Regions from separate parts of the Holzapfeliella saturejae genome, predicted to be linked through region 1. Evidence: riboswitches for the same ligand, from Rfam matches in the RefSeq annotation. Region 1 holds a riboswitch; each other region holds the start of a gene.
What was found. Region 1 has a riboswitch for lysine ahead of lysA (diaminopimelate decarboxylase). Riboswitches for the same ligand answer to the same signal wherever they lie in the genome.
Positions count from the first base shown of each region.

Region 2: another riboswitch for lysine. It lies ahead of R4Y45_RS01570 (ABC transporter permease subunit); the one in region 1 lies ahead of lysA (diaminopimelate decarboxylase).
Region 3: another riboswitch for lysine. It lies ahead of R4Y45_RS05085 (aminotransferase class I/II-fold pyridoxal phosphate-dependent enzyme); the one in region 1 lies ahead of lysA (diaminopimelate decarboxylase).

Region 1 is NZ_JAWMWG010000001.1:695,880-700,063, forward strand. It holds gene R4Y45_RS03400 (aspartate kinase) at 1-1,100, opposite strand, end outside; lysine riboswitch at 1,304-1,479, shown strand; gene lysA (diaminopimelate decarboxylase) at 1,578-2,882, shown strand; gene dapD (2,3,4,5-tetrahydropyridine-2,6-dicarboxylate N-acetyltransferase) at 2,907-3,617, shown strand; gene R4Y45_RS03415 (N-acetyldiaminopimelate deacetylase) at 3,639-4,184, shown strand, end outside.
Region 2 is NZ_JAWMWG010000001.1:335,059-339,242, reverse strand. It holds gene R4Y45_RS01590 (aldo/keto reductase) at 1-676, shown strand, start outside; gene R4Y45_RS01585 (hypothetical protein) at 825-1,016, shown strand; gene R4Y45_RS01580 (hypothetical protein) at 1,064-1,237, opposite strand; gene R4Y45_RS01575 (NAD(P)H-dependent oxidoreductase) at 1,227-1,925, opposite strand; lysine riboswitch at 1,995-2,169, shown strand; gene R4Y45_RS01570 (ABC transporter permease subunit) at 2,266-3,864, shown strand; gene R4Y45_RS01565 (amino acid ABC transporter ATP-binding protein) at 3,864-4,184, shown strand, end outside.
Region 3 is NZ_JAWMWG010000001.1:1,023,354-1,027,537, reverse strand. It holds gene glnA (type I glutamate--ammonia ligase) at 1-202, shown strand, start outside; gene R4Y45_RS05095 (LysR family transcriptional regulator) at 234-1,046, opposite strand; gene R4Y45_RS05090 (YeiH family protein) at 1,167-2,168, shown strand; lysine riboswitch at 2,245-2,424, shown strand; gene R4Y45_RS05085 (aminotransferase class I/II-fold pyridoxal phosphate-dependent enzyme) at 2,539-3,726, shown strand; gene ppcA (phosphoenolpyruvate carboxylase) at 3,787-4,184, shown strand, end outside.

The sequences.
Region 1 (4,184 bases):
CAGAGCTGTTTAATTTTTAGGTCGGTCAGTTGGCTTTTATCAAAAATAATAGTCAAATCATCAATACCTGATGGCATATGTTCATAGGAGACATTGTAGCGATAAAGAATTTCGAGTAGCTTTAATGTGAAGCCAACTTCTTTGTTTAAAAGATAGCGGTGCAAGTAAAGTGCAGCGAATCGGTCTGAACTCGCAACACCAGTAACTAAGTTCTCAGGTTCAAAATTGGTTTCAGGAACGATTAAAGTTCCGGGTAGTTCAGGATGGTTAGTGTTTTTGACATTGATTGTGATATTGGCTTCAATAGCTGGGATAATCGCTTCATCATGAAAAACCGAAAAACCAGCGTATGATAATTCTCGTAATTCACGATAGGTCATTTTAGTAATAGCATAAGGATTTTTGACCGTGTTAGGATTAGCTGCATAAATTGCATCAACATCAGTGAAGTTTTCGTAGCAACTAGCATGAAATCCCTTTGATAAAATGGCACCTGTGATGTCAGATCCACCACGTGAAAAAGTAGTAATTTTATGGTCTTTAGTAATCCCGAAAAATCCAGGAACGATTAGTAATTCATTTGTGAGCTTGAGAGCTTCAATATTTGCATAAGTTTCATCTAAAACTTGAGCATTATTGGCCGAATCACTTACATAAAATCCAAATTTTTCTGGATCCAAAAATCTGGCACTAATCCCTAAATGATTTAAAATAAGCGTCATTAATTTAGCGTTTAGTCTTTCACCATGAGCTTTAAAACAAGCCATTAGATAGTCATTGTTTTTGAATTTTTCATGTTGAAGGTTTTCGATTTTTTCTTTAATGGTTTGCAATTTACCTTCTTCTAAACCAAAATGGTTTGCGATTTCAAGATAACGGTTAAATAGTTGCTCTGTCACTGGTTTTGTCGGCTTGTTTTCAATTGTTAGAGTCGCATAGTTGATGAGTAAATCAGTTACTTTGGTATCGTTTTTATCTCTTTTTCCCGGAGCTGAAGTAACAACAACTTTTCGATTTGGATCTTGTCTTAAAATGTTAATTACTTTTTCAAATTGTTGGCCTGAAGCAAGTGAACTTCCACCAAATTTAACAACTTTCATAAAATTCATTCCCCTTTAAATTTGTTTTCAAATGATAAGTAAATTAAATTTAACATGCTTATTTTAAAATTCAATACCCAAAACCGATTGATAAGTGTCGTTTTAGTGGTCAATATATGGAAATAAATAAAAATAAAAAACTTTTGAAAAAATAATTAGACTAAGGGTTTGACTTTTGTCAGACTTTATTATAATATTTTAATCACATCGAAGAGGTCGCAACTGACATCAATAAAAATAACTAGTCTGCTGTTAAGACCATGACGTTATTTTGAAAGGGGAAGTTGCCGAAGTTGGCACTTAAACAGCTAAGTGTTGGCTGGGACATGATTGAATAAGTCATGGACTGTCGCAGTAATTGCGGAGAGCTATCGACAAACGAACAATCATGATGAATGTGAAACTTTCAAAGGGTTCTTTTGTTACTTAGATAGCAAAAAAACCCTTTTTTATATAGTCTTTGGAGGAATTTTCGTTATGGAACATAATTTTAATTTAGTGACTAATGATCGATATCATTTAGAAATTGGCGGATTAGATACTGTTGAATTAGTGCAGAAATATCAAACACCCTTAGTTGTTTACGATGTTTCTAAAATTAAACAGCAGATTTCCGGATTCAAAACCGTTTTTGAACAAAATGATGTTGATTATGAAATCAGTTATGCTAGTAAAGCTTTTTCTTGTTTAGGGTTATATCAGTTAATGCAAAAAGAGAATTTGCATCTTGATGTAGTCTCAGGTGGCGAACTCTTTACAGCACAACAAGCGGGATTTGATTTATCAAAAGTGAGTTTTCATGGTAATAATAAATCTTTAGCTGAAATTGAAATGGCTGTTGAAGCTGGTGTTGGTGTTATTGTTTTAGATAATTTTGATGAAATTGATTTACTAGCAAATTATCTAGCTGATACACATCAACAAGTTAATGTGATGATGAGAATTACACCTGGAATATCAGCACATACGCATGATTACATTCAAACAGGTCAAGAAGATAGTAAATTTGGATTTGATTTAAATTCTGGTCAAGCAGAAAAAGCATTAAAAATTGTTTTAGCTAATCCAAATTTAATAATGAAAGGCTTCCATTCACATATTGGATCACAAATATTTGAAGTTAACGGGTTTGAAATGGCTGCTGAAAAATTGGTTGATTTAGCTCATGATTGGCACCAAAAATATGACTATCAACCCGAAGTTATCAATGTTGGTGGTGGATTTGGAATTGCTTACACCAATGAAGATAAACCACTGGCTCCCGAAGTTTTTGTGGATGCTATTATTAAAAAAATAAAAGAAAAGACTACCGAATATGGATTGCAGATGCCTGCTATTTGGATTGAACCTGGTCGTTCAATTGTCGGACCTGCGGGATACAACCTCTATACAGTCGGTTCAAGAAAAGAAGTACCAGGAAAAAATGCCTATGTCAGTGTTGACGGCGGGATGGGAGATAATATTAGACCTGCTCTTTATCAAGCAGAATATGAAGCGGTTGTTGCTAACAAAATGAATCAAGAACCCGTTGAAACAGTTCGTATCGCTGGTAAATACTGCGAGTCAGGTGATATTTTGATTCAACAAGCAGCTCTCCCTAAAACACAATCTGGCGATATTATAGCGATGCTTAATACCGGAGCTTATGGTTATTCAATGGCATCAAATTATAATCGTAATTTAAAACCAGCTGTTGTTTTTGTTGAAAATGGACAAGATAAACTGGCTATCAAAAGACAAACTTATCAAGATTTAATCGAATTAGAAAGTCAATTATATTAAAAGTGTAAAAAAGGAGACTATATAATGGAAAGAAAAAGTGCACAAGAAATCATTAATTTTATTGGAAACGCTGAAAAACAAACCCCAGTGAAGGTTTATATCAAAGGTCAACTTGATCAAATTGAGTTCCCAGAAACGATTAAAGCGTTCGTAGAAACAAAAACAGGGACATTATTTGGTAACTGGGCAGATATTGAACCAGTGTTAACTGATAATCAAGATGTTATTACAGAATATGAGTTAGAAAACCACATGAGAAATTCAGCGGTTCCGCTACTAGATATGAAAACAGTTAATGCCCGTATTGAACCTGGTGCAATTATTCGTGATCAAGTGTACATTGGCGATAACGCGGTTATCATGATGGGAGCTTTAATTAATATTGGAGCTGAAATTGGCGAAGGTACAATGATTGATATGGGCGTTATTTTAGGCGGACGTGCAACTGTTGGTAAAAATGCCCATATTGGTGCAGGAACAGTTCTAGCTGGCGTAATTGAACCAGCTTCTGCAACACCTGTTATTGTAGAAGATGATGTCGTAATTGGTGCTAATGCTGTTGTGATTGAAGGTGTTCGTGTTGGAAAAGGTGCAGTTGTAGCGGCTGGTGCAATTGTTACCAAAGATGTTGAACCTTATACCGTAGTAGGTGGGGTACCTGCTAGAGTCTTGAAAAAAATTGATGATCAAACAAAATCAAAAACAGGATTAGAAGAAGCCCTAAGAAAAATGTAAGAAACTTGAGGAGGAAGTTAAATGTTATCACAACCACAAAGAGTTGCTATTAGAAGAGAATTTCATCAGCATCCAGAACTCGCTTTGGAAGAGGTAGAAACCAAACAACGTATCCAAAAAATTATTGCAGGATTTAACCAACAATATTTAAGTTTCAAGCACCTAGATGCGTTACCAACAGCATTGCTTGTTCGTGTTGAAGGATCAAATCCCAAGCGAACAATTGGTTATCGAGCAGATATGGATGCCCTTCCAGTAGTAGAACAAACAGGGCTTGAATTTGCTTCTAAAAATGCAGGGAAAATGCATGCCTGTGGTCATGATATTCATTTAACAGTTGCCTTAAGTATTTTAAGTTATTATGCTGATAATCAACCCACAGATAACTTGATTTTCTTTTTTCAACCAGCAGAAGAAAGTGAAAACGGTGGCAAAATCGCTTATGAGTTAGGAGCTTTTGAGGGCCAATGGCGACCAGACGAATTTTATGGGTTGCATGATAATCCAGATTTAAAAGCTGGTGCAATTGGTTGTTGTCAAGGGACACTGTTTGCAGGGACAACCGAA
Region 2 (4,184 bases), 360 kb from region 1:
AGCTGTTGGCAAAAGCCGCGAAGATATCTTTTTAACAACTAAAGTTTTTGGTGGTGACCAAGGTTACCAAGAAACTCTTGATGCTATCGATGGTCAACTAGAACGTCTACAAACTGACTACGTTGATTTATTACTTGTTCACTGGCCTGTAACTGGTAAATATGTGGACACATGGCGTGCAGTTGAAGAAATTTACAAAGCTGGTAAAGCACGTGCAATCGGTGTCTCAAACTTTGACAACGAACGTATGCAAAACTTGCTTGATCACGCAACAATTATTCCAGCCGTTAACCAAATGGAATATAATCCACTAATTCAAGAACGTGACATTTTAGCATTCAACCAACAACATGGTATTCATTTACAAGCTTGGTCACCTCTTGGCGGTGGAGCTGTTTTAAATGACCCAGAACTAAAACAAATTGCTGATAAATACAACAAAACAGTTGCTCAAATTGTTTTACGTTGGAACTTCCAAGGTGGTATTATCACAATTCCAAAATCTGTTCATGAAGAACGTATTCAACAAAATGCTGATATTTTTGACTTTGAATTATCTGCTCAAGATATGCAAAAATTATACAGCATGAACCAAGAAAAACGTTCACTTTGGTACAATGACTTCTCATGGGAAGGCGGAGACATCCAAGAATCCGTTGAAGAATGGGGAGACTAAACAAGTCCGTTAGTTAAATAAAAATGCTCTCAGTGAAAACTGAGGGCATTTTTTTAAAGTCAATATTATTGAATCACTTTAATTATAGTGTTAGTCTTGCCCCGTTGCATGAATGATGATGATTAATTAAGAAAACGGGGGTAATACTATGAAAGATGATAAAGTTATCGTTGCATTAACTGTCGGATTTATTATTTTTATTGTGTTGTTAGTTTTAAGTTTAGTTGGATTTTTCGATAGTCTATATTGGTTAAGAATGGTTGCAACTGCATCTATTACTTCTCTAGTAGCAATTGGAACACGCAAATTATTCGAGTTAAAAGCTCAACATAAATCCTGATAAAAAAAGAGAATCGTTATAGATTCTCTTTTTTTATCAGCTAACTATTACCATTGTTCATGATTCCAGAGTCGACCATCTAATTCGCCTTCCGCTAAATCATGACGCACTTCTAGTTGATGCTGAAATTGATTGAGATAACTCAATAATGCTCTTTTTTCGTAGTTGTTTTCGTTTTTTGTTGCTTCTTCAATAATGGCTTTCATCCAGTCATTCTTCATTATCTTTCACCTCATCTAATGCTTCACGTAAGTCTTTATAATCGGTTAGCTGTTCTTCTAAGGTATCGACAACTGCCTGCAGTTGGATATTTGCATCTAATTCAATTGTTTGTTTGACTTTATTTAACAAATACTGACCTTTATCAACAAAACTTGGATTAATTAATTCTACGTGAATCAAATAATCAACCAATAAATGGTATTGCTCTTGCTCATTTAAATAAGCAAATTGATACACAATAAACGGTGTTAAGTAATCAAATCCTAATTCATTTGCGAAAACCTGATAAGGTCTTAAAATTTCATTTAAACTAAATTGTGATTTTTTTCCGGGCTGAAAATCCTTTTGAGGTTGTCCTGTATTAATCACTAGAGATAAGCTTTTTGATTTCAATCGATTGACTTTTTTCAGCTCATTGATAAATCGATTAGTGAAAACATCATCTTGCCACTTTTTAAGTGAGTAAGGTGACAAATACCAATATAATGGAAATTGCAAAATGACATGATCAGCAGCTAAAATTTTTTCTTGGTGGTCAGCAACATTAAATTGCTGACTTGAATGAAGTTCTTCATCGAGAACCGTTATCTCAACATCTGCCTCTGCTAAAGCGAGTGTTGATTTGAAAAACTGTTGTGTCACAGAATTATTAACATCGGGGTGTGAAACAAAAATTTGGACTTTCATGGTGTTCCTCCTGGTTTTCGTTGACAATAATCTATTCTAAGGGTATCATATATAAGTAAATCTAATAAGAAATGCAATAGAGGTTGCGGTAATCACTAAATAATTGCGAGTGGGTAGCTCACATTGACCAATTGTAGCAGGATTTTCGCCGAAGAACATTAGCAGACTACACTGCTAGTCTTCTGGGCCTAGTCGACAGACGGCTAGGACTGTCTCAGTTTATCTGAGGAGTGCTATTATGTTATTTAATCACCAATAATTTATTTCATAATGCCTCAAAGCCTTTATTATTTAAAGGTTTTTTTTATTGTGTAAATTCAAAAAATGAAGGAGTAATTTTATGAAAAATCTGAAAGCTAACCCGCTGTTAACTTTCTTTTCCGCTATTATCATGCTTCTTGGACTAGCCGGTTTTTCCAGCAACCAAGTGCACGCTGAAGAAAGTGATACCTTACGTGTCGGAATGGAGGCTAACTACCCTCCTTACAACTGGACACAACAAGATGATTCTAATGGGGCTGTCAAAATTGACGGAGAATCACTTTATGCAAATGGATATGACGTTCAAATGGCTAAAAAAATTGCCGCTGGACTTGGCAAAAAAAATGTTGTAGTTGCTAAAACCCAATGGGATGGGCTACTTCCTTCTCTAACTTCTGGCAAAATAGATATGATTATTGCGGGTATGTCACCAACACCTGAACGTCGCCAAGCTATCGACTTTACAAATGCTTACTATACTTCAAATATTATAATGGTCGTCAATAGCAAGGGAAAATATGCTAATGCAACTAGTTTAGCTGACTTCAATGGTGCTAAAATAACAGGACAATTAGGTACTTTTCATTATGATGCGATTAACCAAATTCAAGGTGCGATTAAAGAGCCAGCTATGAAAGACTTCTCAGCAATGCGTGTATCACTTGAATCAAAAACTATCGACGGCTATGTTTCTGAGAAGCCTGAAGGTATTAGCGTTTCAGGTGCTAACCCTAACCTTAAAATGATTGAGTTTAAAAATGGACAAGGATTTCATTTAGACACCTCAGAAACACAAAGTGCTATTGGATTACGCAAAGGTGATCCAAATCTTGAAAAAGTTAACGAAATTCTAGCAACAGTTCCTGAAAACGAACGTGATCAAATGATGACAGATGCCGTTCATAATCAACCAAAACCTGCAACTGAAGGTAACTGGTTTATCAATATTTGGCAACAATATGGTTCAATGTTACTTCGCGGAACCGGTATGACTGTTTTTATTTCACTAATTGGGACTATTGTTGGATTCTTTATCGGTCTTTTAGTGGGAATTGTTAGAACAATTCCACTTGCTAAAACACGTGGTAAACGCTGGTTAACTCGTGTTGCCAACTTCTTAGCTTCAGTTTATATTGAGGTCTTCCGTGGAACTCCGATGATTGTACAAGCAGCGGTATTCTACTATGGTGCTGCCCAAATGTTTGGACTTAATTTAGATCGTACAGTTGCCGCTTTAGTTGTTGTTTCAATCAACACAGGGGCTTACCTTTCTGAAATTATCCGTAGTGGGATTATTTCAACTGATGAAGGGCAATTTGAAGCTGCGAGTGCTTTAGGAATGAACCACTTCCAACGTATGAGAAAAATCATTCTTCCTCAAGCTGTTCGTAACAGTTTACCTTCTGTAGCTAACGAATTTATCGTTAACATTAAAGATACCTCAGTATTGAGTATTATCTCAGTTTCTGAATTATTCTTCACAGGTTCAACAATTGCTGGTCAAAACTTCCAGTTCTTCCACACTTACCTAACGATTACATTTATTTACTTAGTGCTAACCTTTACTATTACACGTATCTTCAGATTTATCGAAAAGAAATTAAATGGTCCTAAAGATTACAATTTAATGGCTAATCAAGAACAAGTGACTTCTAATTCAAGAGAGGTGAAAAACTAATGGCTAACCAAGAATCAATTATTAGTGTTCGTAACTTAGAGAAAAAATTTGGAAATCATCTCGTTTTAAAAGATATTTCCCTAGATGTTACACCAGGTGAAGTGGTAACCATTATCGGTTCTTCTGGTTCTGGTAAATCAACGTTATTAAGATGTTTAAACTTACTCGAAGATCCAACCAGTGGTGAAATTAACTTTAAAGGTGAAAATATTTTAGGTAATGGTTTTGAAATTACAAAATACCGTTCTAAAGTAGGGATGGTTTTTCAATCCTTCAACTTATTCAACAACCTGGACGTGCTTGAAAACTGTATCGTTGGT
Region 3 (4,184 bases), 330 kb from region 1:
AGAACGTCGTGAAAATCACATCACTGATCTTCCAGGAACATTGAATGAAGCCGTTGATGAATTTGCTAAAGATGAAGTGATTAAAGAAGCCTTAGGTGATCACCTAACTCAAAGCTTTATTGACTCTAAGAAATTAGAATGGTCAGCATACCGTCAAACTGTTTCTGAATGGGAAAGAAACCAATACATGGAATTGTATTAATAACCGACGACAAAAGCTATCTGAAAATTACTCAGATAGCTTTTTTTATGTCGTTAATAAAATTGGTAATTGATGGATGAGTTTCAAATTTTTGATAAATTAAGTAAAAATGTCTCAAAAAAGAGTCGTTTAATGTTTGAAATTTAATTGAATCATCGATTGCATCTAGACTGACGATGGATTTACCAACACCTTGTTTTAAAAGATCAACGATTAATTGGTTATTTTTAATCACAATACTGTTTTGAGGAACAATATTATGTTGATTGAGATATTTTTTAGTGTAATGATACACACCCGATCCTTCTTCTCGCAGTAACCAAGTATCCGATTGTAAATTACCAGCCAAAACTAACTGGTCCGTTTTGATTTTTTCAGTAATAATTAAGTTATGGTGAATAGGCTTTTCAACTATTCCAAAAGCAAAACGATGATTTAAAACGTTATCTAATATTTCTTTGGAGTTATGAACTTCAACAGTCAAATCATACGTGTTGTAAATAGAAGGCGATAGTTGCGAAAGTAAATGAGGCACGAAAGTATGGGCACTGGTTTGAGAGCAGGCAAATAGCAACTCGTATTTTTTGGGGTTATCACTAATATCTGTTTGAATAGCTTGCCATTCCTTAAGAATCTTCGTGGTACTTTGGTAAAGTCTAGTTGCATTTGGTGTTGGTTCTAATTTAGCCTTACCATTTCTGATAAATAGCTGTGTGTTTAAATGTTCTTCTAGCTGTTTGATGTGTAAAGAAAGACTGGGTTGAGATGAAAAAAGCTGACTAGCAGCTTGTGAAAATGACAGTGTTTCATAGACAGCAACAAAGGTACGTAATAATTTAAACATAAAATTCCTTTCTGAATTATTATTAAGTTTATTAATAGTATATATAGTTATTATTTATTAAACAAATATTAATATGAGGAATATGGTATAGTTATGCCTGTATTGAAGGAGAGGAAAAATATGAAAATAAAAAAAGCGTTCTTACCCGGAATAGCTGTAACACTAGTAGTTTCTATTGTTGCTAAATACTTGGCAGTGTATTTGCCTTTTATCGGAGCAGAGTCTTTAGCAATGCTACTGGGGATTTTACTAGGTAATACGGTTTTGACACAGCCTCAACTTAATTCGGGTATTAAATGGTCAGAAAAATATCCAATTGAAATAGGAATTGCGTTGTTAGGGCTGACCGTAACACTCAAAACAATAGAGTCTTTAGGGATTAATGGAATTTTATTTATTGTATTGCAGATGATGTTAACCGTTATTGTTGCTATTTTACTAGGAAAGCGAGTGTTTAAAGTCTCTCAAAAATCATCATTATTAATGGCTGCAGGTAACGCTGTATGTGGGTCAAGTGCAATAGCAGCTGTGTCGCCAGAGATTAAAGCCAATGATGACGAAAGACGAACTGCTGTAGCAATGGTTAGTTTAGTAGGGATTGTTTTATTAATTGTTTTGCCAATTATTGGGCCTGTTGTACTGGGTAAACAAGATTTACTTTTAGGTGCATTGATTGGTGGAACTGTCCAATCAGTTGGTCAAGTTGTTGGGACTGCTTCTTTAATTAATCAAGATGTGACAACATATGCGACGTTATTCAAAATGTTGCGAGTAATCTTATTATCAGTAGTCGTTATTAGTTTTGCAAAGATGGCTCAGGGAAAGAGCCAAAAAGTTTCGCAAACTAAAAAGTCAATTAAACACTATATCAAAGTACCTTGGTTTATTTTGGTTTTTATCATCTTTATTCTAATGAATAGTTATGTTAATTTACCTACTCAATTGACGCATGTTGCAAAAGAATTAACTAGCTTTTTTGGTATCATTAACCTTGCAGGGATTGGCTTAAACTTAAAATTGAAAACAATTAAGGATTCTGGTAGTCGATTCCTAGGTTATGGTTTATTAATTAGTTTAGTGCAAGTTTTCGGTGCGGTTGTTTTAATCAAACTATTGTTTTAGTTACTTATCATTAGTAAACGATTAGACAAAAATGAAATGTAAGGTTGAATTACACGAAAAAATAACTTATAGTTAATTTAGTAGAAGAGGTCGCAATTGACAATAGCTCGTTAACTCGCTATCACAATAGTATTAGTTAATTGAGTGAGGGGATATTGCCGAAACATCAAAGAATTGTGATGATTTGATGTTGGGGTATGGTTGAATAAATCATAAACTGTCATAAGATTAAAACTTATGGAGTGCTATCGACAAATTGACATCTAAAGTATTTAGATTCTTTTGTCTGCCCAGACAAAAGAATCTTTTTTTGTCTAATATTTTAATAGCTACTCTTCTGAATAATAATTTAGGGAAATAGGAGACTGTCATGCCAGATTTATCATCAAAATTAAGTACAACGTACAATGAAAAACTAGACTTAGTTAATCCGTCAGGAATTAGAAGTTTTGATCAAAAAATTTCAGCTATCGAAGATATTGTGAAATTAACAATTGGAGAACCTGATTTAGATACACCTGAACACATCAAAAATGCTGCAGTACAAAGTATTCAAAATAATGATTCTCATTACTCAGCTCAAACAGGTAAATTGGAGCTAAGAAAAGCAGTTTCTGATTATTTAAAACGTCAACAAGATTTAAATTATAATCCAGAAGATGAAATTATTGTCACAATTGGGGCAACAGAAGCTATTTATGCTACTTTTGAAACGATGCTAAATCCAGGTGATAAAGTCATCGTGCCAACGCCAACATTTGCACTTTATTTTCCAATTATTGAACTACTAGGGGCACATCCTATTATGGTTGATACCTCACAAACAGGCTTTCAACTAACTCCAGAAAAACTAGAAGAAGTCATTAAAGAAGAAGGATCAGCGGTTAAAGCAGTTTTACTTAACTATCCAAGCAATCCAACAGGGGTTGAATGCGATAAAAAAACTGTTAAAGCTTTAGCTGATGTTATTGAGCAACATGATATTTTCGTTGTAACAGATGAAATATATTGTGAATTAACTTATGGTGTCGAACATTTTTCAATCGCTAAGTTATTGCCTGAACAATCAATTTATATTAATGGTCTGTCTAAATCTCATGCTATGACAGGATATCGCATTGGTTACGTTTGTGGGCCAAAAGAATTCATGTCAAAAGTTACTAAGGTGCATGCTTTTATGGTAACTTCACCTTCTAATCCTGCACAAGTTGCCGCAACAGAAGCCTTGAATAATGGGGATGCCGATGCTCTTGCTATGCGTGATATTTATAAAAAACGTCGTGATCTCATTGTTGATGAACTAACAGATATGAACTTTGAAATGGCTAAGCCTCATGGTGCATTTTATTTATTTGCTAAAATTCCAGAATACTGCACACAAGATTCTTATGAATTTGCACTAGCCTTAGCTGAAAAAGCCAAAGTTGGTGTTATTCCAGGAAGTGCTTTTGGAAAAGGTGGACAAGGTTATATTCGTTTTTCATACGCAGCTTCTGAAGCAGATATTCAACTAGCCATGGACCGTATTCGTGATTATTTACAAACTATTCATAACTAATTAACTAGCTATTAAATACAGGAGGACAATTAATTGACAGACAGAATGATACCTAACGTAATGGGGACACAACATCCAGATAACGCTAACATTCCGTTTTTTAAAAAACATCACAGCCCATTTGTTTCAGCTTTTGAAGAAATTGATGAAGCTTATGCTAACTTTTCAACATTAGATGCTGATGAATATATGTGGGATTGGGAAGGAAAACATGCTGATTCTTCTGTAATCAGTCGTTTGTACACCAAACAATATGAGTATTTCAAACAACATGAACTAGGTGATGACAAGTTCTTAACCTTTAGATTGCCTAACATTTGGGAAGAAAAAGGTTATAGCTTAATGCAAGCTATGACCACTATGATGTTGGCTGAAGATTTTGCCGATGATTTAAAATTCAAAAAACGCCCACTATTTGAAGCGGTATTGCCGATGACAAAAAGTGCAGATCAGTTAAT